Regions from separate parts of the Ornithinicoccus hortensis genome, predicted to be linked through region 3. Evidence: predicted binding sites of a transcription regulator. Region 3 holds the regulator's gene; each other region holds the start of a gene.
The links. The regulator LexA, encoded in region 3, represses DNA repair genes until DNA is damaged. The targets are predictions, from matches to a motif close to TCGAACANNTGTTCGA.
Positions count from the first base shown of each region.

Region 1 (9,940 bases), 1.9 Mb from region 3:
CGGGTGCTCCGGGTCGACGCCCTCGAGCTCGGCGGCGACCACGGCATACCCGTCCATCGCCGAGTTGTCGAAGCGCGGCAGGTCCACCCCGCAGGTGACGTCCTGCGCCAGGACCAGGCCCCCGGCCTCGTCCAGCGGCAGCGCGACCTCCTCACCCGGCTCGACCTGGTCCAGGATCCGTGCCAGGTGCTCCTCGACGGTGATCATGCCTGTCCTCCCTGTCCCGCGACGTAGTCCTGCAACCACGCGCTGAAGTCCGCGCCGAGGTCGGGGTGCCCCGCGCCCAGCTGCACCACGGCCTTGAGGTAGTCGAGCCGGTCGCCCGTGTCGTAGCGGCGCCCGCGGAAGACCACCCCGGTCATCCCCGACCCCTCACCCGTGGCGGTGGCCAGTTGCAGCATGGCGTCGGTGAGCTGGATCTCCCCGCCCCGACCCGGCTCGGTGTGCTCCAGCGCCTCGAAGATGCGCGGGTGCAGGACGTAGCGGCCGATCACCGCCAGGTTGGACGGCGCCTCCTCCACGGGAGGCTTCTCGACCAGGCCGGTGACCGTCACGACGTCGCCCTCCGCGCCGTCCGCGATCTCGGCGCAGCCGTACTTGTCCACCTGGTCCCGGGGTACCTCCATCAGGGCCACGACGGATCCGCCGCGCTCGGCCTGCACCGCGATCATCTGCTCGAGCAGGTGGTCCCGCTCGTCGATCATGTCGTCACCGAGCAGCACGGCGAACGCTTCGTCGCCCACGTGGTGCCGGCCGCACAGCACGGCGTGCCCGAGCCCGCGGGGCACGCCCTGTCGGACGAAGTGGACGTCGATGTCGCTGCTGCGCCGGATCCGGTCTGACCGGACCGTGTCCCCCTTGGCCTCCAGCGCCGCCTCCAGCTCGTGGTGCCGGTCGAAGTGGTCCTCGATCGCGCCCTTGCCACGACCGGTCACCATCAACACGTCGGTGAGCCCCGCCCGGTTGGCCTCCTCGACGATGTACTCAATCGCCGGGCGGTCCACCACCGGCAGCATCTCCTTCGGGATCGCCTTCGTGGCGGGCAGGAATCGGGTCCCCAACCCGGCCACGGGGATCACTGCCTTGCGGATACCTGTGCTAAGACCCTCGCTCATGGACCCCCACAGTAGTGGGCGGTGCGCCGGGCGGGCGGTCAGGGACAATCGGGGCATGCCCGACCCCTCCTCCCCCGCCCAGACCCCCACCCCGGAGAGCAACCCCGTGGCCGCCAAGACGGCGCTCCGGGCGCAGCTGCTGGCCCGTCGCCGTGCCCTCGCCGACGGCTTCGGACCTGACGGGCGCCGGGAGTTGGCGGACCGGCTCGCCACCGCCGGGATCGACTGGTTCCTCCGGTATGCCGCAGCCTCGGGCCGCCCGGACGCCCCGGCCGGGTGGACGGTGACCGCCTACCAGTCGCGGCGCACCGAGCCACCGGTCGAGGACCTCGTGGATCGGCTCCGGGCCCGGGGGGTGCGCGTGCTGATGCCGATCACGCTGTCACTGGAGTCCGGCCAGCTGGACTGGTTCGACGTCGCCGACCCCGACAGCACTCCGCTGGCCCGTGGCGTGATGGCCGAGGTCGACGTCGCGTTCACCCCCGGCCTCGGCGTGGACGGTCGTGGCATCCGGATCGGCAAGGGTGGCGGCTACTACGACCGGGCGCTGCAGCTGCTCCGGCCCGACACTCCCACCGTGACCGTCCTGCACGAGCACGAGCTGCTCCCCCACGTCCCCGACGAACCGCACGACACCCCGGTCTGGGGCGTACTCACCGCCGACGGCGTCCACCAGTTCTCGTCCCGCGAGGGGTAGCAGTTGGAGCGACCCCGGGGCCTGGGTGGGCCCTGAGGTCGCGGCATAGGTCGGTGTCGGCGTGGGGGTGTTGGCGTCGGGGTGTCCGGCGTTATGGGTGGTTGAGCAGGGCTGGGGTGGGTGCCACCCCGAGATCTCGGGGTGGTCGGTATCGGGTGTTGCGGGCCCAGGTGGTGCCTCCGGGTGGCCGGAATTCGGGGATCCCGTCGCCGGGGTGGAATCTGATCTGCCAGTGTTGGTCGTGGATCAGGTGGTGGTGGAACGCGCAGAGCATCACGCCCTGGTCCAGGTTCGTCTCGCCCCCGGTGGACCAGGGGTTGCCGGCGTGGTGGAACTCACACCACCCCGGGGGTCGGTCACAGCCGGGCATCGCGCATCCTTGGTCGCGTTGCCCGATCCCGATCCGTTGGTGCTTGCTGAACAACCGGCGCAGGGTCCCGTGGTCCAACGGCAGGCTCTTACCGTCGAAGACCTGGGGCAGGATCTGTTGGGTGCAGGCCAACCGGCGGATCTGTCCGGCGGTCAACCGGATGCCAGTCGAGGTCGTGCCGCACCCGGTCCCGGTGGCGAGTTTCTCCTGGGACAGGGAGACCGCGACCACGGCCGCCGAGCCACCGGACTGGACGAACCCGTCGGTCGGGGTGTGCTCGATCAGGGCGCAGAACGCCTGCCCCAGTTTCTGCGGGTAGGACCGGTCATCACCGCGGCCACCCGACCCGTCCGGGCCACCCGGCCCGGCAGAGCTACCAGAGCCGCCGCCGGTTGCGGTTTCGGGTCGGGTGGTGTGGAGGTGGTTGCGGCGGGGTGAGGCGACCGCGTCCAGGATGGTCTTGAGGAGGTCGCCCTGGACGGTGGGGATGGTGAAGCCGCCCTGGTAGGTGCCCTCACCGGTCTCTCGCATCCAGAACGTGGTCAGGGACCGGGCGCGGCGTTCGCGACGGGCCACGACCTGTTCCTCATCGGCGTCGGTCTGCTCCGGGGTGGCCCGGAAGACTTCGCTGATCCGGTCGCCCCTGGCCCGCAGGTCCCGCAGCGTCATCGTGCCGGCCTGGCCGAGCAGGGTGGTCTCTGCCGTCGCCCGCTCCTCAGGGGTCACGTCTTCGGGTAGGTCTTTGAGGATCTTGCCGATCACCTGTGCCTGGGCCCGGGTGATCTGCCCGGCGCCGAAGGCGTCCTCGGTCGCACCGGCGCGTGCTTGGTGCAGGGTGTCGCCGAGCCGAACCAGTTCATCGCCCTCGCGCCGGTCCCCGCCGAAGTCGGACCCGAGTAGCGACCCTGTCGAGGCTGCGCCGTGCTGGCGGGCCGTGCCGGCCGCTTCCAACACCCGGGCTGCGGCCATCTTGTGCGCACAGACCTGCTCGGCCACCCGCGACAACCGGGCATACAACGCCCGCACCGCGGGCGCCTCCAGGCCCGCCCACGCCTGACGCGGCACCGCACCGAGGGCGGCCTCCACCCCCGCCACCATGGCCTCCACCGGATGCGGCAGTGGCGCTACCGGGTGCCCGGCGACCGATCCGGTGGCCGGGTCGGCGACCTGTTCCGGGGCGACCTGGACGGGTCCAGGAACCTGAGACGGTCCGGCGAGCGGGGGCGGTCCGGGAACCTGGGACGGTCCGGGAACGTGAGGCGGCCCGGTCAGCACCATCGGCGCTTCCTCCTGCGGGTGTACCGCCATTCCCCTCACCACCCTCCGGCATCCCACCTGCCACTCCGACCAACGTCCTTCCCCGGGACCCTGATCGAATCTTTGTCCTAATCTAACCCACCCACCGCACCTTCGTCAATACGTTCGACGAAAAAATGTTCGAGAATTTTCGGCCGCCACCTCACGCGTCCGGTCGGGGCTGGGGTGGGTGTGGGCGCGGGACCGTCAGTTGTCGCTCCCCGGCGGCAGCAGGGTCAGGGTCTGCTCGCCGGCCTCCTCGACCGCCTCCGGGGAGTGCACCCAGGGGTAGGTCTCCCCCTCGATCCAGGCCTGCGTCTGGTCGTTGTAGTTGCGGTGGAACGGGTGCCCGGAGTTCCCCGTCTGGTTGACCCAGCGGGAGGCGTCCAGGTCGGCCAGGTCGACGACCATCCGCATCGAGGGCGCAGCGGTGACCTGGTAGGTCCCGGACCCCGCGTCCCAGCTGTTGGCGTTCACCAGCGCCGAGCCGCCCGGCATGCCGTAGGGGCCGTCGCTGAAGATGCCCTGCACGATCTCGGGCACGCCCTCGGCGCTGAACACCTCGTGGCTCATCGAGACCCGGTGCAACCGGCCCCACTCCCAGTCCTCGGGGTTCTTGCTCAGCCGCCGGGTCAGGTCCAGCCGTGCCTCGACCATCGCGTTGCGCAGCACCTCGTCGCGGGTTTCGACGACGCCCACGGTGCGCTTGTCGTCCCACCACGGGTCCTCGGGCTTGGACAGCAGGTTCTCGGTCAGCGTCATCCAGCGGGCGTTGCCGGTGGCGTGCAGGTCGCTGGGCAGCTCGTCGTTGAAGGTCTGCTCCAGCACCTGGGCCCACACCGCGTAGAAGTAGGTCGCGGCCGCCGACTGCTCGCCGCTGGCGGGCGCGGTCCGGTCCCAGTCGCGCAGCAGGTCCTGGGCCTCGGTGTAGAACGCGTCGTCCAGGTCGACCTCGAGCAGGGCCGGGACGAGGGCATCGGCGAACTCGCTGTAGGTGTCGGTCTGGATCGTGGTCATCGTGTCGGTCGTCAGGGGCCCCTCGGCAGCCGCGGCATGGAGCAGGTCGAGGATCCGCTGGGACCGGTAGCCGGTGTCCCACTCGGTCGTCAGGAACGGGGTGTTGAACCGCGACACGGCCTGGTTGGCGGTCACGATGATCCCGTCGTCGGGGTTCAGCACGAAGGGGAGCTGGCTGAACGGCACCCAGCCCTTCCAGTCGTATGCCGGATCCCACCCGGGCGATGGCCAGTAGCCGGGCGGTTTGCCGGTCGTGGAGCTCTGCCGCACCGGGATCAGGCCGGGGGCCTGGTAGCCGATGTTGCCCTCGGTGTCGGCATACACCAGGTTCTGGGAGGGGACGGCGAACAGCTTGGCCGCGGCGCGGAACTCCTCCCAGTCCGTCGCGGAGTTGAGCGCGAACACGGCCTCGGCCGTCCGGGACTTCTCCAAGCCGGTCCAGGCCATGGACACGTCGTAGCGCTGGGAGGACTCCACCCCGTTGACCGGGGCGCTCTGGCCGGCGTCCCGGACCCCGTCGATGGCATCGGATAGGATCGGGCCGTGGTCGGTGGCGCGCACCTCGATCTCCACGTCCTCCCCGCCGGCCACCCGGATGGTCTCGGCGCGGGTCTCCAGCGGCACCCAGGTGTTCTCCCGCCGGTACTGCCCGTCCTCGATGTCCTCCCAGTAGAAGTCGGTGACATCGGGATCCAGGTTGGTGAACCCCCAGGCGATGTTCTGGTTGTGCCCGATCACCACGCCGGGGAAGCCGGCGAAGGTGAACCCGGAGACGTCGAACGGGCAGGCCTGGCTCACCTCCCTGCAGTGCAGACCGGCCTGCATCCAGATCCCGGGCTGGGTGACGCCCAGGTGCGGGTCGTTGGCCAACAGCGGCAGACCGGACTCGGTGTGCTCGCCGGAGACGACCCAGGAGTTGGACCCGACGCCGTCGTCGCCGGACAGCAGCGGCGGGATCGCCGCGAGCGCGGACTCGGTCCGCTCCAAGGACGCCAGGTCGACCGGGTTCTTCGGCCGGACCGGATCAGGTCCCGGCGTCACCGCACCGCCCCGGTCGCCGGTCGTGGCGTCGTCAGTCGGCTCGTCCGCGGGGTCGGTGACTGCCGTCCCTCCCTGACTCAGGTCGGCCTTCCACTCGTCGTCGCTGAGGATCGGATCGTGCTGGTCGAACGGGTAGTCGGGGTAGAGCGAGGTCAGCTGGTTCAACGACACGTCGCCGGCCAACCGGGCGCGGGCGAGCTCGTCGGTGTAGTTGCCGCGCAGGTCCCACGCCATCGCCTTGAGCCAGGCCAGGGAGTCGACCTCGTCCCACGGCTCGATCGAGTACCCGGGCGCGGTCTGGGCCAGCAGGACGTACTCCAGCCCGACCTGGGAGGGGCTGGGCCGCTCGGCCAGGTAGGCGTTGACGCCCGCGGCGTAGGACTGCAGGTAGCGCCGCGCCTCCGGGGACAGGGTCGGCAGCTCGGCCTCGGCCACCCGGCGCCAGCCCATGGTCCGGATCACCGTGTCGGTCTCGACCCCCGCCTCCCCGACCAGCTCGGAGAGGCGGCCGGCGGTGACGTGCCGGCGCAGGTCCATCTGGAAGAAGCGGTCCTGCGCGGCGACGTAGCCCTGGGCGAGGAAGAGGTCCTCCGGCGTGTCGGCATACAGGTGGGCCACCCCGAGCTCGTCGCGCACGACGGTCACCGGCGCGGTCAGTCCCGCGACCTCCAGGTCTCCCGCCGTCTGCGGGAACGACCGGCGCACCAGGCCCACCCCGAGCACGGCCGCCGCGACGAGCACGATCACCAGGATGGCGACCAGCGGGAGCAGGACGCGGCGGAGACGGGAGGCAGGCACACCCCGAGCGTATGACACCGAGCGCCGAGTCCGGCGCAGCGCCGTACACTACGTTCTCGTGCCCAAGTACTCATACGCCTGCAAGGACTGCGGCCACAACTTCGACATCCAGCAGTCCTTCCACGACGACCCGCTGACCACCTGCCCGGAGTGCGGCGGGGCGCTGCGCAAGGTCTTCGGCAACGTCGGGGTCGTCTTCAAGGGGTCCGGCTTCTACCGCACCGACTCCCGCTCCGGGTCCACCGCCTCGGTGCCGGCCTCCACCGGGTCGTCCTCCGGCTCGTCCTCGGACTCCTCGGGCGGTTCCGGTTCCTCCGGCTCCTCCAGCGGTTCCGGTTCCTCCAGCACCTCGGGGTCCTCCAGCTCCTCCGGCACATCGGGCGGCTCGGGCTCCAAGGCGTCGTCCACAGGTTCGGGTTCGTCGGCCAAGAGCGCCTGATCCGCGCCTAGGATCGGTGGGTGACCACCGCCGCACAGCATCCGGGCAACACCGCTGTCCCGCCCCGCGCCGAGATCGGCGTCATCGGCGGGTCCGGGCTCTACGAGTTCCTCGAGGACGCCGAGCCGGTCCGTGTCGACACCCCGTTCGGCCCGCCCAGCGGTGACCCGGTCATCGGTGAGGTCGCCGGCCGGACGGTCGCCTTCCTCCCCCGCCACGGCACGGACCACCGGTTCCCCCCGCACCGGGTGAACTACCGCGCCAACCTCTGGGCGCTGCGTGCCCTCGGGGTCCGCCAGGTGTTGGCCCCCTGCGCCGTGGGGTCCCTCGTCCCGGCGCACGGTCCGGGCACCATCGTGCTGCCCGACCAGGTCATCGACCGCACCTCCGGCCGCCCGCACACCGTGTATGACATGGAAGGGCCCGTCGTCCACGTCGCCTTCGCCGATCCCTACTGTCCGTCGGGCCGGGCCGCCGTGCGTGCCGCGGTCTCCCCGGACGCCGGACCGGTCGTCGACGGCGGCACCCTGGTGGTGATCAACGGCCCCCGGTTCGGGTCCCGCGCGGAGTCCCGCTGGCACGCTGCGGCGGGCGGCACCGTCGTGGGGATGACCGGGATGCCCGAGGCGTCGGTCGCCCGGGAGCTCGCGATGTGCTTCACCGCCGTCGCGATGGTGACCGACCACGACGCGGGCGTCGAGGCGGGCGAGGCGGTCACCCACGCCGAGGTGCTCGCAGCGTTCGCGGCCAACATCGACCGGCTCCGGGGACTGCTCATGTCGGCCATCGAGGCGCTGCCCGCGCACGAACCGGACGACACGGCGACCTGCCCGTGCCGGCGCGTGCTGGACGGCATGACGTTGCCGATCGAGCTGCCGAGGTAGACGGCCGTGCGGGGGCGGGCGCAGCAGGAGCAGAAACAACGGGGTCGGACTGGGCGGGGACCCATCCGGACGCTGCGGGCCGGGGACCGGCGCGGCCAGTGGCGTCGCGGACTGCTGCGTCGTGGGGCCGCGGCGGCCCTGGCCGGCGGGGCGGTGTGGGCCGCGACCTCCGCCCTCGCACCCGAGCCACCCGACCCCGGCACCCCCGTCGTGGTGGCGGCCCACGACATACCGGTCGGTGCCTCCCTGGGTGACGGCGACCTGGACACCGTGCGGTGGCCGGCAGACACGCTGCCCGCCGGGACCTTCACCCGTGCCGAGGACCTGCGCGGCGAGGTGACCAACGCCCCCCTCCGGGCCGGTGAGCCGGTGACCGACCTGCGGGTCGGGTTCGCCGCCACGCTCACCGGGTTGTCCGGTGACCTGGTGCTGACCCACGTCCCTGTGACCGATCACGCACTCGCGGGGGCGCTCCGGCCCGGGACCCGGGTGGACGTGCTGAGCACCGTAGACGGGTCGTTGCTCGCCGGGGACGTCCTCGTGACCGCCCTCTCCCCCGCCGGGCAACACGGTTCTGACCTGGGCTTTTCCGCCACCGGGGATGCGGACTCGCCGGCCGGTTTCTACGCCGCGGTGACCGACGACGAAGCGGCGCGGCTCGCCCCCGCCACGGGCCCTGCGGGCGCCCTGACGGGCGGGGTCACGGTGGTCCTGCGACCGCCGGACACGCCACGGTGACCGTGTTCGTTCCCTAAGTCGGCTATTCTGCCCTGCGGCCTTAGATACCGACCGGTATCCAGGCAACCCAGAACGACACACCCAACCATGTGCCCCATTGGCACGTCTCGGAGGAAGAAATGATCCAGGGGTTCAAGGACTTCATCATGCGGGGGAACATCGTCGACCTCGCGGTCGCGGTGGTCATCGGCACCGCGTTCGCGGCCGTCGTGGACGCGGTCGTCAGCAACCTGATCAACCCGCTGCTGGCCCGCGTGGGTGGCGGCGGCGTCGGTGAGGGCCTGGGCATCCAGCTCGGCGATGCCGGCAACCCGGCAACCTTCATCAACCTGGGCGCGATGATCAACGCGCTGATCGTGTTCCTGCTCACCGCCGCCGTGGTCTACTTCGTCATCGTCGTCCCGATGAACAAGATCAACGACAGGCGCAAGCGTGGCGTCGAGGAGCCCGAGGAGGAGGTCTCCGAAGAGGTGGCCGCACTCCGCGAGATCCGCGACCTGCTCGCCAACCGCGGCTGATCTCAGCAACCCGCTGACCTGACCGGCTCGACCGGTCGGTCCGACACGAGGCCCGGACACGCACCGCGTGTCCGGGCCTCGCGCTGTCTGTGCCCGAGCGGTGGTGCCGCCCCCGGCACGGCACGTTCAGCCCCAGTGCGGCGGCCGTTGCTCCCGGAGCCAGCTCTCGTGGCCCGACTGCCGCGGTGGCTCGCCCCAGCCGAGGTCGGTGTCGTCGACCGTCTGCTCCGGCAGGTCCGGCTCCGCGGGCCTCGCCGGGGCCGGGGCTCCCGCGTCATCGCTGCCGGGCGGGACGGCTTCCGGCGGACTCGCCGCCGGAGGACTCGCCGCCGCTGGGGCGGCCCCGGCACGCGGTGGCGTCCGGGTGGTGCCGGTGACCGGCCGGCCGACGTGCGTCGGGGGGCTCACCACCCTCCGGTGGCGCCGGGCGGGTCGCGGGGTGCTCACCGTCGGCCCCGGGCTGCGGAGGCTTCCCGGGTGATCTCCAGGATGCGTGCCACCTCGCGGGCCGGGTCGCGGAACAGGTCGGTCGACCACACCTGCACCGGCACCCAGCCGCGCATCCGGAGCTGCTCTGCACGCAGCCGCAGCTCGTCCCGGCTCACGACCTGGACCGGGCTGCTGTCGGTGTGCACCGCGACCAGTGGGCGCCCCGTCTCCTGGGGGTCGTCCACCACCAGCTCGATCCCGAAGCGCCCGGTGCCGTACCCCCCGCGGACGGTGAGGTCGTGCGCGCGCAACTTGTCCGCCAGGTCTGCCACGAGCGGGGAGTCGAACTCCGAGGTCCCGGGCGTCTGCCGGGCGCCCTCGGCGGCCCGGCGGAGCAGGTCGAGACCCGGGCCGTCGGGCCACTCGTCCACCGGACCGTCCGCGACCACGATCACCGACCGGCGCGCGACGCTGAGGGCGGTCGCGACCCAGTCGGGGTCGACCGGTCGCAGTGGTGAGAGGGCGAGCAGGACGCGGTCCCGGACCTCCGCCCCGGCGCGGTCCACGGTCGTGGCCAGCAACGACTCGGCGGCGTCCT
Region 1 is NZ_VFOP01000001.1:3,512,265-3,522,204, forward strand. It holds gene FB467_RS16410 (molybdopterin molybdotransferase MoeA) at 1-207, opposite strand, end outside; gene galU (UTP--glucose-1-phosphate uridylyltransferase GalU) at 204-1,115, opposite strand; gene FB467_RS16420 (5-formyltetrahydrofolate cyclo-ligase) at 1,171-1,812, shown strand; gene FB467_RS16425 (HNH endonuclease signature motif containing protein) at 1,904-3,277, opposite strand; gene FB467_RS16430 (penicillin acylase family protein) at 3,686-6,334, opposite strand; gene FB467_RS16435 (FmdB family zinc ribbon protein) at 6,393-6,773, shown strand; gene FB467_RS16440 (S-methyl-5'-thioadenosine phosphorylase) at 6,794-7,657, shown strand; gene cpaB (Flp pilus assembly protein CpaB) at 7,664-8,395, shown strand; gene mscL (large conductance mechanosensitive channel protein MscL) at 8,515-8,913, shown strand; gene FB467_RS16455 (hypothetical protein) at 9,040-9,321, opposite strand; gene FB467_RS16460 (hypothetical protein) at 9,357-9,940, opposite strand, start outside.
Region 1: FB467_RS16425 (HNH endonuclease signature motif containing protein) is a predicted target of LexA. The motif match lies at 3,555-3,570, and genes of this name have one in related genera.

Region 2 (9,940 bases), 640 kb from region 3:
CAGGTTGGAGCCGGTCATCGTGGTGCCGAAGAGGGTGATCATCACGATGATGCCGGGGACGAACCACTGGAACGCCTCCGCCAGTGGCAGGCCGGTCATCCCGCCGAGCAGCGGCCCGAAGAACGCGAGGAAGACCAGTGGCTGCATCAGCGAGAAGACCAGGCTGAACGGGTCGCGCAGCATCGGGCGCAACTCGCGGACGAAGACGTTGCGGATGCTGCGGGCGAGGCCGACGGGTTGGGCGTCAGTGGAGGGTGTGGTGTCGTCGGGCAGGACGGTGGTGAGGGCAGTCATCGGGCGGCTCCTGTCAGGGCGGGCTCGGTCGTGGTCTCGGCTTCCTCGCGCAGGCTGCGCCCGGTGAGGCTGAGGAAGACGTCGTCGAGGGTGGGTCGTGCGGAGTCCGCGCGCAGCACGGTGTGCCCGCGAGCCTCCAGGTCGCGCAGCAGAGCGGGGAGTATGCGGTCAGCTCCGTTCACGCGGACCGTCACCTCGGTGCCTCCCGCCGGATCCGTCGGGTCGGCTGGTGCGGTGCGCGGGTCAGGGTCGGGCGCGCCGGATGCGGTGGCGGCCCGGGACGCGATGGCGGTGATGTCGTCGGGGCTCCCGGTGGCGGTGACGGTGATGCGGTCGCCGGCGAGGTTGGCCTTCAGCCCGGTGGCGGTGTCGTCCGCGATCACCTCGCCGTGGTCCACCACGAGGACCCGCTCGGCGAAGTTGTCGGCCTCGTCCAGGTAGTGCGTGGTCAGCAGCAGGGTCATCCCGTAGCGCTCGCGTAGCCGGAGCACCAGTTCCCACAGGTGGGCACGGGACTGTGGGTCGAGGCCGGTGGACGGCTCGTCGAGGAAGAGCAGGCGGGGGCCGGGGATGAGTCCGAGGGCGATGTCGACCCGGCGTCGCTGGCCGCCGGAGAGCTTCATGGTCGGTTGGTCCACGACCTCGCCCAGGCCCAGGACGTCGACCAGTTCGGTCACCCGCTCCCTGGTCTGACGGCTCGTGAGGCCGTAGAGCGAGCCCTGGATGTCGAGCTCGTCGCGGACCCTCTGGTAGAGGCCAGCGCCGTTCTTCTGCCCGATGTAGCCGATCCGGGCGCGGACCTGTGCGGGGTCGCGGGTGATGTCGAACCCGCAGACGGTGGCGTTGCCGGAGGTGGGTGCGAGGAGGGTCGTGAGCATGCGCAGCGACGTGGACTTGCCCGCCCCGTTGGGCCCCAGGAACGCGGTCAGGGAGCCCTCCTCGACGTCCATCGTGAGGTCCTTGACCGCCGTGATGGTGGTGCCGTTCTTGCCGGCGAACTGCTTGTGCAGCCCTTCGGTCCTGATGATCGGTGATGTCATGTCTGGGAGGTTATGGGCCATTGCGGCCAGATCCTGGCCGCGTTGTTCCCTAAGGTTCTGGGTATGTCAGATCCGACCGCACGCGCTCTCCGGCTCCTGTCCCTCTTGCAGACGCACCGGTTCTGGGCGGGGCCCGAGCTCGCGGGGCGGCTCGGCGTCTCCGAGCGGACCCTGCGTCGTGACGTGGATCGGCTCCGCGAGCTCGGCTATCGGGTTGGCGCCAGCCCCGGGGTCGCGGGCGGCTACCAGTTGGAGAGTGGCAGCACCGTCCCGCCGCTGTTGCTGAACGATGACGAGGCGGTCACCATCGCCGTGGGGCTGCGCACGGCGGCACTGTCAGGGGTGGGCGACGGCGACCAGACGTCATTGTCGGCGCTCGCCAAGATCGAGCAGGTGTTGCCGCGCAACCTGCGCCGGAGGGTGAGCGCCCTGCAGGAGCACACAGTCCCGGCCAACCGTCCGGGAGTGCCGATCGATGCCGACGTGCTGGCCCAGCTCGCGCTGGCCTGCCGCGACCACGAACGGCTGCGCTTCCGCTATACCGACCGGGCGGGCCGGGAATCGGGGCGGCACGTGGAGCCGCACTCGCTGGTGCCGCGCGGGCGCAACTGGTACTTCGTGGCCTGGGACGTCGACCGGGTGGACTGGCGTACCTTCCGGATCGACAGGCTGTCCCGTGTGCTGGCGACCGGGGTGCGGGTCCCCGAGCGCGAACTGCCGGCCAAGGACGCTGCCGAGTTCGTGCAGCAGGCGCATGGCGGGGGGAGTGGCGGCAACTTCCGCCGGCTCGAGGCTGTGGTGCGGATGCGGGCATCCCTGGAGGAGGTGCGTGCCCACTTCGGTCCCTGGGCCAGCAAGGCCGTCGAGGGTCCTGCTGGGACCGTCGAATGGCCGATCTGGGGGTCGACCGCCCAGGAACTGTTGGCCGCCCTGATCTGGATCCCCGCGGAGCTGGAGTGGGAGCTGGTCGGGCCCGACGAGGTGCTGGCTGCTGCCCGCGGCTTCGCGGACCGGGTGGCGTCCGCCGTCCACGCAAGCGACCCGTGACACTCGTCGGCGATCGCGGCGCTGTTGGGCGCTGGGTGGTGGGTTTGAAAACTTTTCGTACATTCTTTCGTCGAACGTATTGACGAGGTGGGGGTGGTGGGTTTAGATTAGGACAAACGTTCGGTTCGTGGCCGTTGGGGAAGGGTTGCTGGCCGGGTGTGGCAGGTGGGGTTTGCCCGTGGGAGGTGGGGGGTCGTGGCGGTACAACCGTTGGTAGCGGACGAGACGCCAGAGCACGGCCTCGCGCCGGGGCATGTGGTGGTGCGGGAGCATCCGGTGGAGTTGATGGTGGCGGGGTTGGAGGCGTCGTTGGGGTCGGCTTCGGTGCAGGCGTGGGCGGGGTTGGAGCCGGCGGTGGTGCGGTCGTTGTACGGGCGGGTGGCGCGGGTGGTCGAGCGGTTGTCGGCGCACAAGATGGCCGCCGCGAGGGTGTTGGAGACCGCGGGGACGGCCAAGGCCGCGGGGGCGGCGTCGACGGGGTCGTTGCTGGGTGGGGACTTTGGTGGGGACCGGCGTGAGGGTGATGGCCTGGTCCGCCTGGGACAGACGTTGGCGCGTGCGAAGGCGTCTGGGACTGAGGGGGCGTTTGCTGCCGGGGAGATCACGCGGGCGCAGGCGCAGGTGATCGGGTCGATCCTGGGCGGCCTGGACGGTGACGTGACGCAGGGGGAGCGGGAGGCCGCGGAGGCCACGTTGTTGGGTGAGGCGCCGGGGTTGAGTTTGCGGGACCTGCGGGCCCGTGGGGACCGGATCACTGAGGCGTTCCGTCCCCCGGACCAGGTGGACCGGGATGAGGAACAGGTGGTGCGGGCGCGGGAGCGGGCGGCGTGGGCTGCCACGGAGTTCTGGATGCGGGATACGGGGGCCGGGACGTACCAGGGCGGGTTCACCATCCCGACCGTGGCCGGGGAGTTGTTGAAGACGATGTTGGACGCGGTCGCCTCTCCCCGCCGCAACCACTTGCGCCGCACCGACAACCCGACGAACAGCAACGGGGCCGGTAACGGGTCGGGTAATGCCACGGGCGCTTTCGGCCCGGCCGTCGGTAACGCCGGCAGCACTGGTGGTGTCGGCAGCACTGGTGGTGTCGGCGGCGCCGGGGCCGGTGGTGGCGGTGGGCCGGTGGGTGTGGTGGATGAGGGGTCGTATCAGCAGCGGTTGGGTCAGGCGTTCTGTGCGTTGATCGAGCATGCCCCGACCGATGGGTACGCGCCGGCCGGGGGTTCGGCGGCGGTGGTCGCGGTCTCGTTGTCGCAGGAGAAGCTGGTCTCGGGGATCGGGTGTGGGACGACCTCGACCGGGGTGCGGTTGACGGCCGGGGAGATTCGCCGGTTGGCGTGTAACCAAAGGGTGTTGCCGCAGGTCTTTGACGGGTCGTCGTTGCCGTTGGATCACGGGGTCGCGCGGCGGTTGTTCACTCGGCATCAGCGGATCGCGATCGGTCAGCGGGACATGGGGTGTGTGATGCCCGGGTGTGACCGTCCTCCGGGGTGGTGTGAGTTGCATCATGCGGGGCAGCCGTGGGCTGCTGGAGGGCGTACGGACCTGGACCAGGGCGTGATGTTGTGCGCGTTCCACCACCACCTGGTGCATGAGCAGGGGTGGGTGATCAGGTTCCACCCCGAGGACGGGATCCCGGAGTTCCGGGCACCCGGGGCACCCAAGGACGCCTGGGTGAGGAATGCCCGGTACCGTCCACCGCGAGATCTCGGGGTGGCCCCCACAACAGCCTGACCCCAACCCACCCACCGGACCACCGGACCCGGACCCCCACACGGGGCCCGGGACACCGGCACGCCCACTAGCACCCCGGGGTGGTGTCCGGGCGTATGGGACTGCCGATGTCCTCGCCGGGGCGCGGCCATACGGCGGTCAGTCCGGTCAGTCCTCGGGTGAGGCGGCTGCCAGGCGGGCCTCGGCGAGAGCGTGGAGGACGTCGGCCCAGCCCGACTCGAGGTTGCTGGTGTCGCTCAGGGGGACGGCGAACGCGTGCGTGAGGGTGACCAGGGTGTCGGCACTGGGACTGGCACTGGCGCCGGCCGGCTGGTCGAGATCGGTGAACTCGACGGTCACGATGTCCTCGGGCGACCTGCCGTCCCCGGTCTCCCAGGTCCAGGACATGACGATCCGCTCTGGCTCGATCAGCTCGCGGTAGCTACCGGTCGCGCCGATGCCGGCCGACTCGGAGCGGATCCGGAACCGGCCGCCGGGCCGGGCATCGACCTCGTAGGTCGTGTCCGGCAGCCCGGCCCACCACCAGGTGGCCAGGCGTTCGGGTGTCAGCCAGGCGGCGTACACCTCGCTGCGGGGGGCGGGGACCTGCTGGGTCAGCGTGACGGAGCGGGCTGAGGAGGATGCCAGGTTGCCCAGGACGTACTCCCATCCCTGCCGGTAGGCCTCGACATCCCCGTCCGGCGCGACCGTGTGGGTGACCGTGATGAGTGTGCCGCCGTCGCGGGGGGCGAACTCGACGCGGACGTGCTCCTCGGGCCCGGGGCGGTCCTGGTCGAGCCAGACCCAGGTCATCTCGATCAGCCGGTGTGGCTCCAGGGCGAGGAAGCGGCCCTCGACGCCGATGCCCGCAGCGGGCGAGACGATCCGGTAGGTGCCGTCGACCCGGCCGTCGACCTGGTAGGTCGTGTCGTCCATCGCGACCCACCACCACGTGGCGAGGGCCTCGGGGCTCAGCCAGGCGGCATACGCGGTCTCGGGTGGGGCGGCGACGTGCTGGGTGACGACGAGCGTCTGGTTCATCCCTGCTCCTCGGTGGTGAACGAGTCGGCGAGGTTGCCGAGCTGTTGGGTCCAGAAGGTGCGGTTGCGGCGCAACCAGGCCTCGGCGTCGGCCAGCGACTGCGGGCGCAGCGAGACGGTGACGGTGCGGCCGGACTTGGTGCGGTCGATGATGCCGGCGCGCTCCAGGACGCCGAGGTGCTTGAGGGTCCCGGGCAGGCTGATCGGCAGCTGGGCGGCCAGCGCGGAGACGGTGCTCTCCCCGGTGGCGAGCAGGCGCACCAGGTGCTGCCGGGTGGGGTCGCCGAGCGCGGCGAAGACCGCCGTGCTCGGGTCCGGATAAGAGTTAACCATCAAGTTAACTATTGCAGGGACAGAAGTGGCGGGCAAGGGGTCGCGCAACGGGTGACCGGCCAGTACGTTTACCCCATGTCGAACCTGTCAATGTTGCTGGAACGGTCCGCCGAGCGCTACCCGACGAGGGAGGCGATCGTCCTCGGCGACACTCGACTCACCTACGCCCAGGTGAACGGGGCGGCCAACCAGGTCGCGAACCTGTTGGCCGGCAAGGGCGTCGGGCCGGGGGACAAGGTGGCGCTGAGCTGCCCCAACCTGCCGTACTTCTCGATGGTCTACTTCGGCATCCTCAAGACCGGCGCGACGGTGGTGCCGCTCAACGTGCTGCTCAAGGCCCGGGAGGTCGCGTATCACCTGAAGGACTCGGAGGCCACGGCATACGTCTGCTTCGAAGGGACCCCGGAGTTGCCGATGGCGCAGGAAGGGCACGCGGCCTTCGAGCAGGTCGACTCGTGCGAGCACTTCCTGGTGATCACGGCCGATCCCGGGGCCGACTCCCCGATCGAAGGCACCAGCACGTTGGGGCAGGGCATGGCCGGGCAGGAGCCGACCTTCTCCTCGCACGAGACCGCGGATGACGACACGGCCGTGATCCTCTACACCTCGGGCACGACGGGCCAGCCCAAGGGGGCCGAGCTCAAGCACTCCAACATGCTGTCCAACGCGCTGGTCTCGGACCAGTTGTTCGATGCGGACGCGGAGCGGCCGGACACCTACCTGTGCGTGCTGCCGCTGTTCCACTCCTTCGGGCAGACGGTCATCCAGAACGCCGGCTTCGCCTTCGGCGGCACCGTCGTGATGTTGCCGAGGTTCGAGGCGAAGGCGGCCCTGGGGCTCATGCTGCGGGAGCAGGTGAGCTTCTTTGCCGGGGTGCCGACGATGTACTGGGGATTGCTGGGGGCGCTGGACGACACCGTCGACGTCGGGGCGATCGCGAAGAACCTGCGGGTCGCGGCCGCCGGTGGGTCGGCGCTGCCGGTCGAGGTGCACAAGGCATTCAAGGAACGGTTCGGGGTGACGATCCTGGAGGGGTACGGCCTGTCGGAGACCTCGCCGGTCGCCTCCTTCTCGGTCTTCGGGGAGGACCCGCGGGTCGGGTCGATCGGGGTGCCCATCCCCGAGGTGGAGATGAAGCTCATCCAGGCCGACTGGTCCGAGGTCGACCTGACCGCAGACCCCGATGCGGTGGGCGAGATCGCGATCAAGGGGCCCAACATCATGAAGGGCTACTACAACCGGCCGGAGGCCACCGACGAGGCGATGCGGGACGGTTGGTTCCGCTCCGGAGACCTGGGCCGCAAGGACGCCGACGGGTACTACTACATCGTCGACCGAGCCAAGGACATGATCCTGCGCGGCGGGTTCAACGTGTACCCCCGCGAGCTCGAGGAGGTCCTGATGAGCCACCCGGCCGTCTCGCTGGCGGCGGTGATCGGGGTGCCGCACGAGTCCCTGGGTGAGGAGATCAAGGCGTTCGTGATCCCCGAGCAGGGGGCCGAGGTGACCGCCGAGGAGCTGGTGGCCTGGGGCAAGGAGCAGTTCGCCGCCTACAAGTACCCACGCAGCGTGGAGATCGTGGGCAACCTGCCGATGACCGCGACGGGCAAGATCCTCAAGCGCGAACTGGGCTGACCCGCGGCGCCGGGCTTCCGACGAGCGGACGGCCGGTGCTGCTCCTATCGTGGAGTCATGCATCGCAGTCGAATTGGAGTCGTGCTCATCGACCACCCGGAGGAGTCCGCCGCGGCCGCCACGACCTTCTGGTCCGGGGTGCTCGGGGGCCCGTCCGTCTCGGCGCAGGGGCCCTCGGAGGAGGACCCCTACCTGGAGTTGCCGTCGTTGCCGGGAGGGGTCGGTCTGGAGGTGCAGCGGACCGGCAGCGGGACCGCGCCGCGGGTGCACCTGGACATCGAGACCGATGACGTCCCCGCGGAGGTCGCCCGGGTCGTGGCCCTCGGCGCCGAGGTCCTGGAGGACCGCACGGGGTATGCGATCCTGCGCGACCCCGGGGGCCTGGTCTTCTGCGTGGTGCCGGTGCAGCGGGAACAGGAGTTCGCGGAGCAGGCCGTCACCTGGGAGTGAGCTCGGCCAGGTGCGGTGCGGTCAGGCGGGGACGTAGCCCAGGTTCGGAGCGAGCCACTTCTCCGCCTCGGCGAGGGTCCAACCCTTGCGGGCGGCGTAGTCCTTGACCTGGTCCTCGGACAGTTTGCCGACGGCGAAGTAGCGGCAGTCCGGGTGGGCGAAGATGATGCCGGAGACCGCCGAGTTGGGGGTCATCGCGCAGGACTCCGTGAGTTCCATCCCGACCTCGCCGGCGTCGAGCAGGTCGAACAGGGTGAACTTCTCGGTGTGATCCGGTTGGGCCGGGTAGCCGGGGGCGGGGCGGATGCCCTGGTAGCGCTCGCGGATGAGCTCCATGAGGGGCAGGTCCTCGTCGGGGGCGTAGCCCCACATGTCGCGGCGGACGTAGAGGTGCAGCCACTCGGCGAACGCCTCGGCCAGCCGGTCGGCGAGCGCCTGGACCATGATCGCGGTGTAGTCGTCGTGGTTCGCGCGGAACTGCGCGGCCAGTTCCTCGGCACCGTGGATGGAGACGGCGAAGCCGCCGACGTGGTCGTCCTCGTAGCCGACGAAGTCGGCCAGGGCCAGGTAGCCGTTCTCCCGCTTGCGCTGCTGCCGGAGCGTATGCAGTGTGGCCAGCGGCGGTGCCTCCGCCGGGTGGTCGGCGCTCGCGTCGAGGACCAGGATGTCGTCGCCGGAGCGGCGGGCCGGCCAGAGCGAGACCACGCCCCGGGCGCGGAGCAGCCCCTCGTCCAGGATCCGGTCCAGGAGGGTGCGGGCCTCGCTGTAGAGCTGGCTGGCGGCCTCGCCCTGGCGGGGGTCGTCCAGGATCTTGGGGAAGGTGCCACGCAGCTCCCAGGCGGTGAAGAACGGGGTCCAGTCGATGATGTCGACCAGCTCGCGCAGGTCGGGCTCGAGGATCTCGCGGCCGAGCCGGTTCGGGGCCGGGACGGACGACCGGCTCACGGGGCGGGACTGTTCCCGGGCGGTGGGGAGGTCGACCAGGGGGACCTGCTTGTCGCCGTGCCGCTCGCGCAGCCGGGCGTACTCCTGCCCGACCCGGGTGGCGATCTCCTCCTCGCGGCCTATGACCTCGGTGGCGACGCCGACCGCGCGGCTGGCGTCGATGACGTGGACGACGGTGCCGTCGTAGGCGGGATCGATCTTCACGGCGGTGTGGGCCGCGCTGGTCGTGGCGCCGCCGATGAGCAGCGGGGTCCGCAGCCCGCGGCGGCGCATCTCGGTGGCGACGCCGACCATCTCGTCCAGGCTGGGGGTGATCAGCCCCGAGACGCCGACGATGTCCGCGCCCAGGTCGGCGGCGGTGTCCAGCAACTTCTCGGCGGGGACCATCACGCCGAGGTCGGTCACGTCGTAACCGTTGCAGGCGAGCACGACGCCGACGATGTTCTTGCCGATGTCGTGCACGTCGCCCTTGACGGTGGCCAGCACGATCTTGCCCTTGGTGTGCCCGCCGGTGTCCACGGCGGCGGCCTCCAGGTAGGGGGTCAGGTGGGCGACCGCCTTCTTCATCACCCGGGCGGACTTGACCACCTGGGGCAGGAACATCTTGCCGGAGCCGAACAGGTCCCCGACCACGTCCATGCCGTCCATCAGTGGGCCCTCGATGACCTCCAGGGCGGAGCCCAGCTCCTGGTAGGCCTCCTCCGCGTCCTCGACGGCGTAGTCGCTGATGCCGTGCACCAGCGCGTGCCGCATCCGCTCGACCACGGGGGCGTCGCGCCAGGCCAGGGCGGCGCTGGCGGACACCTCCTTGGTCTGGCCCTTGTAGGACTCGGCGAGCTCGATCAACCGGTCGGTGGCGTCCTCGCGCCGGGCCAGGACGACGTCCTCGACCGCCTCACGCAGCGTGGGGTCGATCTCCTCGTAGACGCCGAGCATGCCGGCGTTGACGATGCCCATATCCAGCCCGGCGCGGATCGCGTGGTAGAGGAAGACCGCGTGCATCGCCTCGCGGACGGTGTTGTTGCCGCGGAAGGAGAACGAGACGTTGGAGATGCCGCCGCTGACCAGCGCGCCGGGCAGGTGCTCCTTGATCCAGCGCGTGGCCTCGATGAAGTCCAGGGCATACCGGTCGTGCTCGGACATGCCGGTCGCGACGGTGAGCACGTTGGGGTCGAAGATGATGTCGTGCGGGTCGAAGCCGACCTGCTCGGTGAGCAGCCGGTAGGCGCGCTCGCAGATCTGCGTGCGGCGCTCCAGGGTGTCGCCCTGCCCCTGCTCGTCGAAGGCCATCACGACGGCCGCCGCCCCGTAGTGCTTGACCTGCTCGGCGCGGCGCAGGAACTCCTCCTCGCCGTCCTTGAGCGAGATGCTGTTGACCACCCCGCGGCCCTGCAGGCACTCCAGGCCCGCCTCCAGCACCTCCCAGCGCGAGGAGTCGACCAT
Region 2 is NZ_VFOP01000001.1:959,024-968,963, forward strand. It holds gene FB467_RS04395 (ABC transporter permease) at 1-294, opposite strand, end outside; gene FB467_RS19270 (ABC transporter ATP-binding protein) at 291-1,334, opposite strand; gene FB467_RS04405 (helix-turn-helix transcriptional regulator) at 1,398-2,381, shown strand; gene FB467_RS04410 (HNH endonuclease signature motif containing protein) at 2,577-4,115, shown strand; gene FB467_RS04415 (SRPBCC family protein) at 4,263-5,135, opposite strand; gene FB467_RS04420 (ArsR/SmtB family transcription factor) at 5,132-5,467, opposite strand; gene FB467_RS04425 (long-chain-fatty-acid--CoA ligase) at 5,543-7,102, shown strand; gene FB467_RS04430 (VOC family protein) at 7,160-7,552, shown strand; gene metH (methionine synthase) at 7,574-9,940, opposite strand, start outside.
Region 2: FB467_RS04410 (HNH endonuclease signature motif containing protein) is a predicted target of LexA. The motif match lies at 2,490-2,505, and genes of this name have one in related genera.

Region 3 (9,940 bases):
CTGCCCGGCGACATCATCACCACCCTGAACGGCCTGCCGATGGGCACCGACGGCACCATGCGGGACTACTGCGACGTGCTCCGGACGGCCGGCGACGGCAGCCCGATGGCGATCGAGGTGCTCCGCTGGGACAGCCAGGAGGTGCTCCGCGGGGAGTTGAACAACCCGATCGAGGACCAGGTCGCACTCACCCCGGTGATCTCCTTCGCCGACCAGATCGGCGACGACCTCGCGGATTCCGGCGACGACGGCGAGGTCACCTACAGCTACGAGCCGGTGGTGGACGACTTCAACCAGATCACCGTCAACGTCCCGACCGCGTGGGCGGACCACAACACCCTCCCGCAGACCGACGAGGACGGCATGTCCTGGCCGTTCATCGCCGCGGCCGCCGACCTCGACCGGTTCCAGCAGCGCTGGGACGAGCCAGGGCTGGTGTTCACCATGACCGACCCGATCGAGGACATCGAGGGCTTCCTGGACGAGTTCGGCTACGAGCAGTACTGCACCCTGGAGGAGTCCGCCCCCTACGACGACGGCGTGTTCATGGGGTCCTACCGGATCTACAGCGCCTGCGGGGGCGGCGACGCCATGCTGGTCTCGCTGACGGCCAACCACGTGGACGGCTCCGGAGCGGCGGCGCTGATGGCCCAGTTGGTGACGGACGCCGACGTCGATGCGCTGGACCAGGCGCTGCGGACCTTCAACACGGTCGGCTGACCCACCCTCCCACCGCCGGTGCGTATGCCGTGTGCCCGAGTCGGGCACACGGCATACCCCTGTCTGGCGGTCGGCATACGGCTGCCCGGCGGTCGGCGCCACGCGGGCGCGGTGTTCGGGATCGGTCGGGACGCTGGGCCGGGTCCCCGACCGGAAGACAGAATGTGCGGGAACGACCGTGACGTGGGCTGCGTCACACCCGCAGTCAGGACGCCGGGGTCACTGGGCACCGGCCGGTACCGCCACAGGAGATGAGCACCGTGAACCGCACCAGGCGCCTCGCCCCCGCCCTCACCCTGCCGATCGCCCTGGCGCTCGGGGCCTGCGCGGGAGGCGCACCCGAGACCGCCACGCCGCAGCTCGGATCGGGTGGGGGGACGCAGGTGCAGACCATCGGGGACGGGACCGACTCCACCGCCGGGCCCGACGGGGACGACGCCGACCGCACCGAGGGACCGGACGACGGGGGCGGGATCGCCCGCTTCGACGAGGCGCAGCCGGCGGTCATCCAGATCATCGCCTCCGGCACCCTGCGCGACCCCGAGGTCGGGCTGACCACCACGGCCGGGTCCGGCAGCGGGTTCCTGATCAGCGAGGACGGGCTGGCGGTCACCAACAACCACGTCGTGACCGGGGCGGGCACCCTCGAGGTCTACATCGGCGGGGACACCAGCACCAGCTACAACGCCACGGTGCTCGGCGCCTCGGAGTGCAGCGACCTGGCCCTGATCAGGGTCGACGTCGACGGTGCCGTGCCCTACCTGCGGTGGTCGGACGACGAGGTGGTGCCGGGGCTGGACGTCTACGCCGCGGGCTTCCCGCTCGGCGACCCGGAGTACACGCTGACCAAGGGGATCGTTTCCAAGGCCAAGGCCAACGGCGACATCACCGGGTCCTCCTCGATCGCGCACACGATCGAGCACGACGCCACGATCCAGCCGGGCAACTCCGGCGGCCCCCTCATCTCGGTGGACGGCGAGGTCGTGGCGGTGAACTTCGCCGGAGGGGCGCTGCGCGAGGGTGCCTCGAACCAGTTCTGGGCGATCGCCGCCGACCTCGCCCAGCCGATGGTCGAGTCCCTGGGGGACGGGGACGTCGAGTCGCTGGGCATCAACGGCTGGCCGGTCTTCGACGACCAGCTGGCGATCAGCGGCATCTGGGTGGCCGGGGTGAAGGCCGGCTCTCCCGCCGCCCGGGCCGGCCTCCTGCCGGGGGACATCGTGCTCACCCTGAACGGGATGCCGATGGCCCAGCAGGGCACCTACGCCGAGTACTGCGACGTCGTGCGGACCAGCGGCCACAACACGCTGAGCGTGGAGGTGCTGCGCTGGGACACCGCCCAGGTGCTGCGCGGGGAGATCAACGGCGACCTCGAGCTGGAGCCGATCCTGTCCCTGGCGGAGGAGGTCGGGGACGAGGTCGCCGGCGGCGGGGGCGAGGACACCCCGGCCCCCCCGGACGAGGAGGGCGTCTACGAGACTGTCGTGGACGACACTGGGTCGATCCAGGTCGATGTCCCGGTCCGCTGGAACGACCGCGAGACCTCCTCGGACAACTCCCCGGAGGGGTGGCCCTTCATCGGGGCCTCCGACGACATGGCGGCCTTCCGCGCCGGTTGGACCCACCCCGGGCTCGTCTTCTACCTGCGGCCCTACCAGGGTCATGAGCGGGACATCCTGAGCCACTACACGTACGAGGACGTGTGCGCCGAGCAGGTCACCGAGGAGTTCTCCGATGCGATGTACCGGGGCCTCTACCAGATCTGGAGCGACTGCCAGGACACCGACGGTCTCGTCGTGACGCTGCTCGCCTCCGACCACGACCAGACCTACACGGCGGTGATGGTGACCTACGTGGCGACCGAGCAGGACCTGGAGGCGCTGGACCGCGCGTTCGCCAGCTTCAGCATCTTCTAGCGTCCCGACCGACCACGGGGTGCCCCGGCACCCCCGCCGTCCCCTACGCTGGGCGGGTGCAGTGGGACGACTACGACGCAGCCCTGTTCGACCTCGATGGGGTGCTGACCCCCACGGCCGAGGTCCACATGCGGGCCTGGAGCCGGATGTTCACCGACTTCCTGGCCGACCGCGGTGGCCAGGAGCCGTACACCGACGAGGACTACTTCGCCCACGTCGACGGCAAGCCGCGGTACGAGGGGGTGGCCACCTTCCTGGCCTCCCGGGGGATCGAGTTGCCCCACGGGGATCCGTCGGACAGCCCCGACGAACTCACCGTCTGCGGGCTCGGCAACCGCAAGAACGCCCTGTTCAACGAGGTGCTCCACACCGAGGGGATCGAGCCGTATGCCGGCTCCGTCCTCCTGCTGGACCACCTCGCCGAGTGCGGGGTCCAGGTGGCCGTGGTCAGCTCCTCGCGCAACGCTGGCGACGTACTGCGGACGGCCGGGCTGGCCGACCGGTTCACCGTGGTGGTCGACGGGCTCGTGGCCACCGAGCACGGGCTGCCCGGCAAGCCGGCGCCGGACACCTTCACCTACGCCGCCGGCCAGCTGGGGGTGCCGACCTCCCTGTGCGTCGTCCTGGAGGACGCGCTGAGCGGGGTCCGGGCCGGGGCCGCCGGTGACTTCGGTCTGGTGGTCGGCGTGGACCGGGGGGCGGGGTCGAGGGCCCTCCGCGAGGCCGGGGCCGAGCTCGTCGTCGCGGACCTGGCCGAGCTCATCGTGGCCAGCGACCCGGTGGATCCGGACGAACTCGGCGGCGAGGGCGGTGCCGGATGACGCACCTGAAGTACCCCTCCCCCCACCTGCCTCCGGCCCCCGTCGACCCGCTGGACCGGACCCGCTTCCCGGTCGATAAGTGGGCACTGACGGAGACCGCATACGACACCACCGACCTGGGACAGACCGAGACGCTGTTCGCCGTCGGCAACGGCTACCTCGGCATGCGCGGCAACCCCGAGGAGGGCCGCGACACCCACACCCACGGCACCTACGTCAACGGCTTCCACGAGACCTGGCGGATCGAGCACGCCGAGGACGCCTTCGGCCTGGCCCGGGTCGGCCAGACCATCGTCAACGTGCCGGACCCGAAGACGATCAAGCTCTACATCGGCGACGAGCCGCTGCTGCTCTCCGACGCGGACCTGGACGGCTACTCCCGCACGCTGGACTTCCGCGACGGGACGCTGCGCCGCGAGGTGATCTGGGCGACCAGCGCGGGCATCCGGGTCCGGATCAGGTCGTCCCGGATGGTCAGCTTCACCGAGCGGCACGTCGCCCAGCTGCAGCTGGAGGTGGAGCTGCTGGACGGGGACGCCCCGGTCGTGATCTCCTCCCAGCTGCTGAACCGGCAGGACGGGTCGGACGAGTACCACGTCAGCTCGGCAGCCATGGGCGAGGGGCTGGACCCGCGCAAGGCCGAACAGTTCTCCCGCCGCGTGCTCGACCCGCAGGCCAGCGAGGTCCGGGACGACCGGATGCTGCTGGGCTACCGGTGCCACGGGTCCCGGATGACCATCGCGGTGGCCGCCGAGCACCACCTGGAGACCGAGTGCGAGTACAGCGAGGAGATCACCGCCGAGGAGGACCTCGCCAAGCACGTCTACTCCCTCGCCGGTCGGCAGGGCCAACCCATCACGCTGACCAAGACGGTCGCGGTCCACACCTCCAAGGGGGTGCCGGTACGCGAACTCGCCGACCGCTGCTGGCGGACCCTGGACCGGGTCGTCCCCGCGGGCCCGGAGGCGCTGCTGGCCGACCAGCGGGCCTGGCTGGATGCCTTCTGGGAACGGTCCGACGTGCAGCTGACCGGGCAGCCGGCCCTGCAACAGGCGATCCGGTGGAACCTGTTCCAGCTCGCCCAGGCCTCGGCCCGCGCGGACAACGTCGGCGTGCCGGCCAAGGGGGTCTCCGGGTCCGGCTACGGCGGCCACTACTTCTGGGACACCGAGATCTACGTGCTGCCCTTCCTGACCTACACCACGCCGCAGGCAGCGCGCAACGCCCTCCAGTTCCGGCACCGGATGCTGGGCGCGGCGCGCAACCGCGCCCACGAGCTCGCCCAGGAGGGCGCGCTGTTCCCGTGGCGCACGATCAACGGTTTGGAGGCCTCCGCCTACTTCGCGGCGGGCACCGCGCAGTATCACATCGACGCCGACATCGCCTTCGCCCTCGACAAGTACGTCCGGGCCACCGGCGACCGCGGCTACCTGCTGAATGAGGGGCTGGACATCCTGGTCGAGACCGCCCGGATGTGGGCCGACCTCGGCTTCTGGCAGGGCAACGGGACCAAGGCGTTCCACATCCACGGGGTGACCGGACCGGACGAGTACACCACGGTCGTCAACAACAACCTGTTCACCAACGTGATGGCCCGGCACAACCTCGAGACGGCCGTGTCGGCGATCACCGAACTGGCCGAGGTCGACCCCGAGGGCCACGCCCGTGCGGTCGCCCGGCTCAGCCTGGACCCCGGGGAGGTGGAGGAGTGGGCGGCCGCTGCCCGGGGCATGCACATCCCGTACGACGCCGAGGTGGGCGTCCACCCCCAGGACTCGCACTTCCTCGAGCGCGAGGTCTGGGACCTGGAGACCACTCCCGCCGACAAGCGCCCCCTCCTGCTGCACTACCACCCGCTGGTGATCTACCGCTTCCAGGTGCTCAAGCAGGCCGACGTCGTGCTGGCCATGTACCTGTCCGGGCACCATTTCACCCCGGAGGAGAAGCGGGCCAACTTCGAGTACTACGACCCGATCACCACCGGGGACTCCACGCTGTCCGCGGTGGTGCAGTCCATCATGGCGGCCGAGGTCGGCTATGCCGACCTGGCGTTGCGCTACTTCTACGCAGGGCTGTTCGTCGACCTCAACGACCGGCACGGCAACACCACCGACGGCGTGCACGTGGCCTCGACCGGTGGCGTGTGGAGCGCCCTGGTGGGCGGGTTCGGCGGGATGCGGGACAGCCACGGGCAGCTCGGCTTCGACCCCCGGCTGCCCGCGGAGTGGCCCGAGCTCTCCTGGACGATGGCCTGGCTCGGGTCGCGCCTGCGGATCACCGTGCGGCAGGACGAGATCGTCCTCCGGGTCGAGGACGGCGAGACCGTCGAGGTCTCCGTGCGCGGCGAACACCACACCGTGGGTTCCGAACAGGTTTCCGTGCCCCTCGACGGCCAGGGCCCCCTCCTGACGACGCCGACGAAGACCTCCTGACGACGCCGGAAAAGCCTTCGTGACCAGGCCGGCGAAGGCCCCTTCAGGGCCTGTCGGCCCCCCGCCGGATGCGGCGCTGCCCACGGTCTTGTGGTGAGGTGGACCCATGAACGACCCCCAGGAACTGCAGCCCGAGGACCTGACCGGTCAGGATCCGCTGCTCCCGGAGACCGGTGAACCGACCCCCGGGGAGTCGGAGATCGACCGACTGGTCGAGCAGATCGAAGGACCCGAGGACCGCACCGGCATGGCGGCCCTGTGGAGCGTCACGATGAACCTGCCGAACTGGTGGTTCATCGCGGTCGGTGAGGAGGGGATGGAGTCCCCCGCCGCGGCCGAGGTCGACGGGCAACTGGTGCTGCTGGCTTTTACCGACAGCCACCGGGCACGCCACTTCGCGGTCCAGCAGCAGATGATTGCCGAGGGCGAGGACCTCGCGGCGATCGCCCTGCCGCCGCGTCAGGTCGTCGAATCTGCCGCCGCCTACAGTTCGGCGGACATTGAGGGCCTGATGTTCGACTCCAACATCAGTGGGTTCTACCTGCCAGTCGACCAGATGGCCGCCCTGTGGGATGCGGTCATGGAGTCCGACGACGAACCCGACGAGGGCACGGAGCCCGGCCAGCCGACCGGCTGATCACGGCGCTGGCCGAGCCGACGCCGGCTCCCACGCGATCGCGTGCGAGCGCCCCTCCGGGGCCCTGACTGTGCCGGTCCGCGCGAGCCTCGCTCTCGGCCGGGCTCCGCTGTCCGGGACGGCCCGGATCAGTCGGTTCCCCAGGAGGGACGGGCTCAGTTGCCCGGGATCTCCAGGACCTGGCCGGCCTGCACCTGCAGGCTGTTCATGTCGTTGGCCAACTGGATCTGCACGATCGCGGAGTTCACCGAGAGGTCGGGCAGCTGTGTCGCGGCGATCTCGGACAGGGTCTGCCCGGGCTGGACCACGACGGTCTCGACCGAGGAGGCCCCCGCCGGGAGCACCGATCCGATGACCGCGGCCACGGTCACCGCCAGCAGGAGCGTCACCGTGCCGGTCAGGACCAGCCGACCGCGACGGGTGATCCGCCCGCGGGCCGGGGCCACGCGGGCAGGGGCTACGCGGACCGCAGCCGCCGGAACCTCGGGGGCGGCGAGCACGCGCAGCCGCGGACGGCTGACCTTCGGATCGCGCTCCGAGAGCGGCGCGACCGGCGCATGCCCCTGCGCCAACTCCCCCTCGTGGACCAGCCGCAGGTGTCCGCGGCCGCCCCGGGGGGCCCTGCGCTCCGGGGCCTCGGCCAGGTCGTGCAGTACGGGTGCTGCGCTCATGGTGTCCTCCAGCTCTGTCGTCGGTCGTCCTGCTCGACGCGTACATGCGTGCGATAGAACGTCTGTCTCATGTGTAGCACAGTCGTACGAGAAATGTCGACACGCCGCGTCGAACAGATGTTTGCCCGACGGGTCGAATGCTCGTACGCTTGTTCATGTCGGGAAGCACACCAGACGCCACCGACAGAGCGGCTGACCAGCCGTTTCAGGGCCCGAGGGGTAGGAGAAGACGATGGGCAAGATCCACGAGTTCCCGGAGCGGGACGAGGAGCGTCCCGCGCTGACCGCGCGACAGCGCAAGGTACTGGACATGATCCGCGAGTCGGTCGACACCCGGGGCTACCCACCCAGCCTGCGGGAGATCGGCGACGTCGTCGGCCTCACGTCCCCCTCCTCCGTCGCGCACCAGCTGAAGATGCTGGAGCGCAAGGGCTACCTGCGCCGCGACCCCAACCGCCCGCGCGCGATCGAGATCGTCGTCCCGGGCGCCGACGGCCAGGCCACCGGATACCGTCGCCCCGTCGGCGCCGGCGCGGCCCCCTCGGGCACGGGGGAGCACCCCGTCACGGACGTCGGCGACGAGACCGGCATCGGGGACGCGCGGCCCGAGGCGAGCTACGTGCCGCTGGTCGGCCGGATCGCCGCCGGCGGTCCGATCCTGGCCGAGGAAGCCGTGGAGGACGTCTTCCCGCTGCCCAAGCAGCTGGTGGGTGATGGCGAACTGTTCCTGCTCAACGTGGTCGGCGACTCGATGATCGACGCCGCGATCTGCAACGGGGACTGGGTCGTCGTGCAGCGGCAGCAGAGCGCCGACAACGGCGACATCGTCGCGGCGCTGCTCGACGACGAGGCGACCGTCAAGACGCTGAATCGCAAGGACGGCAAGGTGTGGTTGATGCCGCACAACGAGGCCTACGACCCGATCGACGGCGACCACGCCGTGATCCTCGGCAAGGTCACGGCGGTGCTGCGCCGCATCTGATCCCGCTCCGCACGGCGCCGTCCCCCAGGCGGCGGCGCCCCCGTGCGGCACATACCGGTGCCGCCCGCCGACCCTCCACCCCTTCGGCGGGCGGCACCGTCACGTGCAGGCCGTGCCGGCCCTGCATGCCGTGCCTGACAACAGGCTGCGCCGGCGGTCAGGCCCGCATGCCAGCGCTGCGCAGGTGTTGCGCCCCGGGATGGTGCCCCCCGGCATACGAGGCGGCATGGGCGGCGGGCACGTCGGGCGAGTATCCGGAGAGGTTGCGCGCGAGGTGCTCCTGCTCGAGCGGGACGTCCATCTCGGGGTCGGGCCCGACGGTGCCCCGGAGCCCGTAGTAGCTGAACCACTCGTCGGGCGTCGCGTGCACCCCCTCCGGTGTCTCGGTCAGCGTGGGCCCGTAGTCGATCGCCTCGCCGGAGTAGGGCACCCGGATCCCGTCCTCGTGCGGCACCGCCCCGTAGAGCGGCACGACCCGCAGCACCTCGCCGTGCTGGATCAACCCCCACGCCGGGTGGTCGTCTCGCGTGTCGAGGAAGGCCTCGAGCAACTCACCGGCCGCACGACCGTCGAGGTCGAAGACGGGGCGACCGGCCAACACCGACACCTGGTCCTTGGTCATGCTCATCGCACACCTCCGGGCGAACGGGGTCCCGGGGACGTCCCGGGTCCCTCCCCCGAACGTAGCCCTCCCTGGGCGCCCGCGGTAGTCCCGGAAGTCACCGACCGCGGCTCAGGCGAGGTCCGCGACGAGCCTGGGCAGGACGTCGCCGAGCAGCGCGTCGACGCGCAGGCTGACCTCCTCCTGCGCCCGGGTGTCACCCCGGGTCACGACCGTCACCGGGATCCCCAGACGCGCCGCCCGCCGGACGAACCGGTAGCCGCTCATCACCCGGAGGGAGGACCCCAGCACCAGCAGGGAGCGCGCGTGGTCGACCATCGCGAACGCCTGCTCCACCAACGGCTTGGCCACCGACCCGCCGAAGAACACGACGTCGGGCTTGAGTTGGTCCGAACCGCACACGACGCAGCGGGCGAGATGGAACCGGGCGATGTCGTCCTCCGGGATCACGACGTCGCCGTCCGGTCGCACCTCCTGGGTCTCGACGCGGAACCCGGGGTTCGCCTCGGTCAGCCAGTCGTGGACCACCTCCCGGGAGTACACCTCCCCGCAGTTCAGGCAGCAGACCCGGGCCAGGTTGCCGTGCAGCTCCAGGACCCGGCGGGAGCCGGCCTCGTGGTGCAGCCCGTCCACGTTCTGGGTGATCACGCCGGAGACGAGACCGAGCCGTTCGAGCTGCGCGACGGCACGGTGGGACTCGTTCGGGCTGGCTGCCTGGAAGCGGCGCCAGCCGGCGTAGCTGCGGGCCCAGTACCGGCGCCGGTTCTCCGGGGAGGCGAGGAACTCGTCATGCTGCATGGGCTGCACCCGGCGCTGGCCGTCCGGACCGCGGTAGTCGGGGATCCCGGAGGCCGTCGACATCCCGGCGCCGGCCAACACCACGACACCGCCGCCCGACACGACCTCGCGCAACCGCGCATAGGCGACCTCGTCCACCGGGGTCCGGCCGGGCAGCGTCTGCGAGGGGTCCACAGGCACACGGTATGCCGTGGCGCGGGGTCCTGGCGGAACTCACCCGGCGCTGGGCTCGGGCGTCGAACGCCCCCACGGCGTGATCCGGTCGGACCCGGCCAGCAACTCGGCCGCCCAGGCCGGGTCCTCGACGGACTCGTGGGGCGGCCGCACCGGCGCGGGGCGGG
Region 3 is NZ_VFOP01000001.1:1,601,332-1,611,271, reverse strand. It holds gene FB467_RS07510 (S1C family serine protease) at 1-720, shown strand, start outside; gene FB467_RS07505 (S1C family serine protease) at 972-2,636, shown strand; gene FB467_RS07500 (HAD family hydrolase) at 2,693-3,457, shown strand; gene FB467_RS07495 (glycoside hydrolase family 65 protein) at 3,454-5,889, shown strand; gene FB467_RS07490 (hypothetical protein) at 5,996-6,526, shown strand; gene FB467_RS07485 (LysM peptidoglycan-binding domain-containing protein) at 6,682-7,197, opposite strand; gene lexA (transcriptional repressor LexA) at 7,430-8,179, shown strand; gene FB467_RS07475 (hypothetical protein) at 8,337-8,807, opposite strand; gene FB467_RS07470 (Sir2 family NAD-dependent protein deacetylase) at 8,913-9,773, opposite strand; gene FB467_RS07465 (patatin-like phospholipase family protein) at 9,813-9,940, opposite strand, start outside.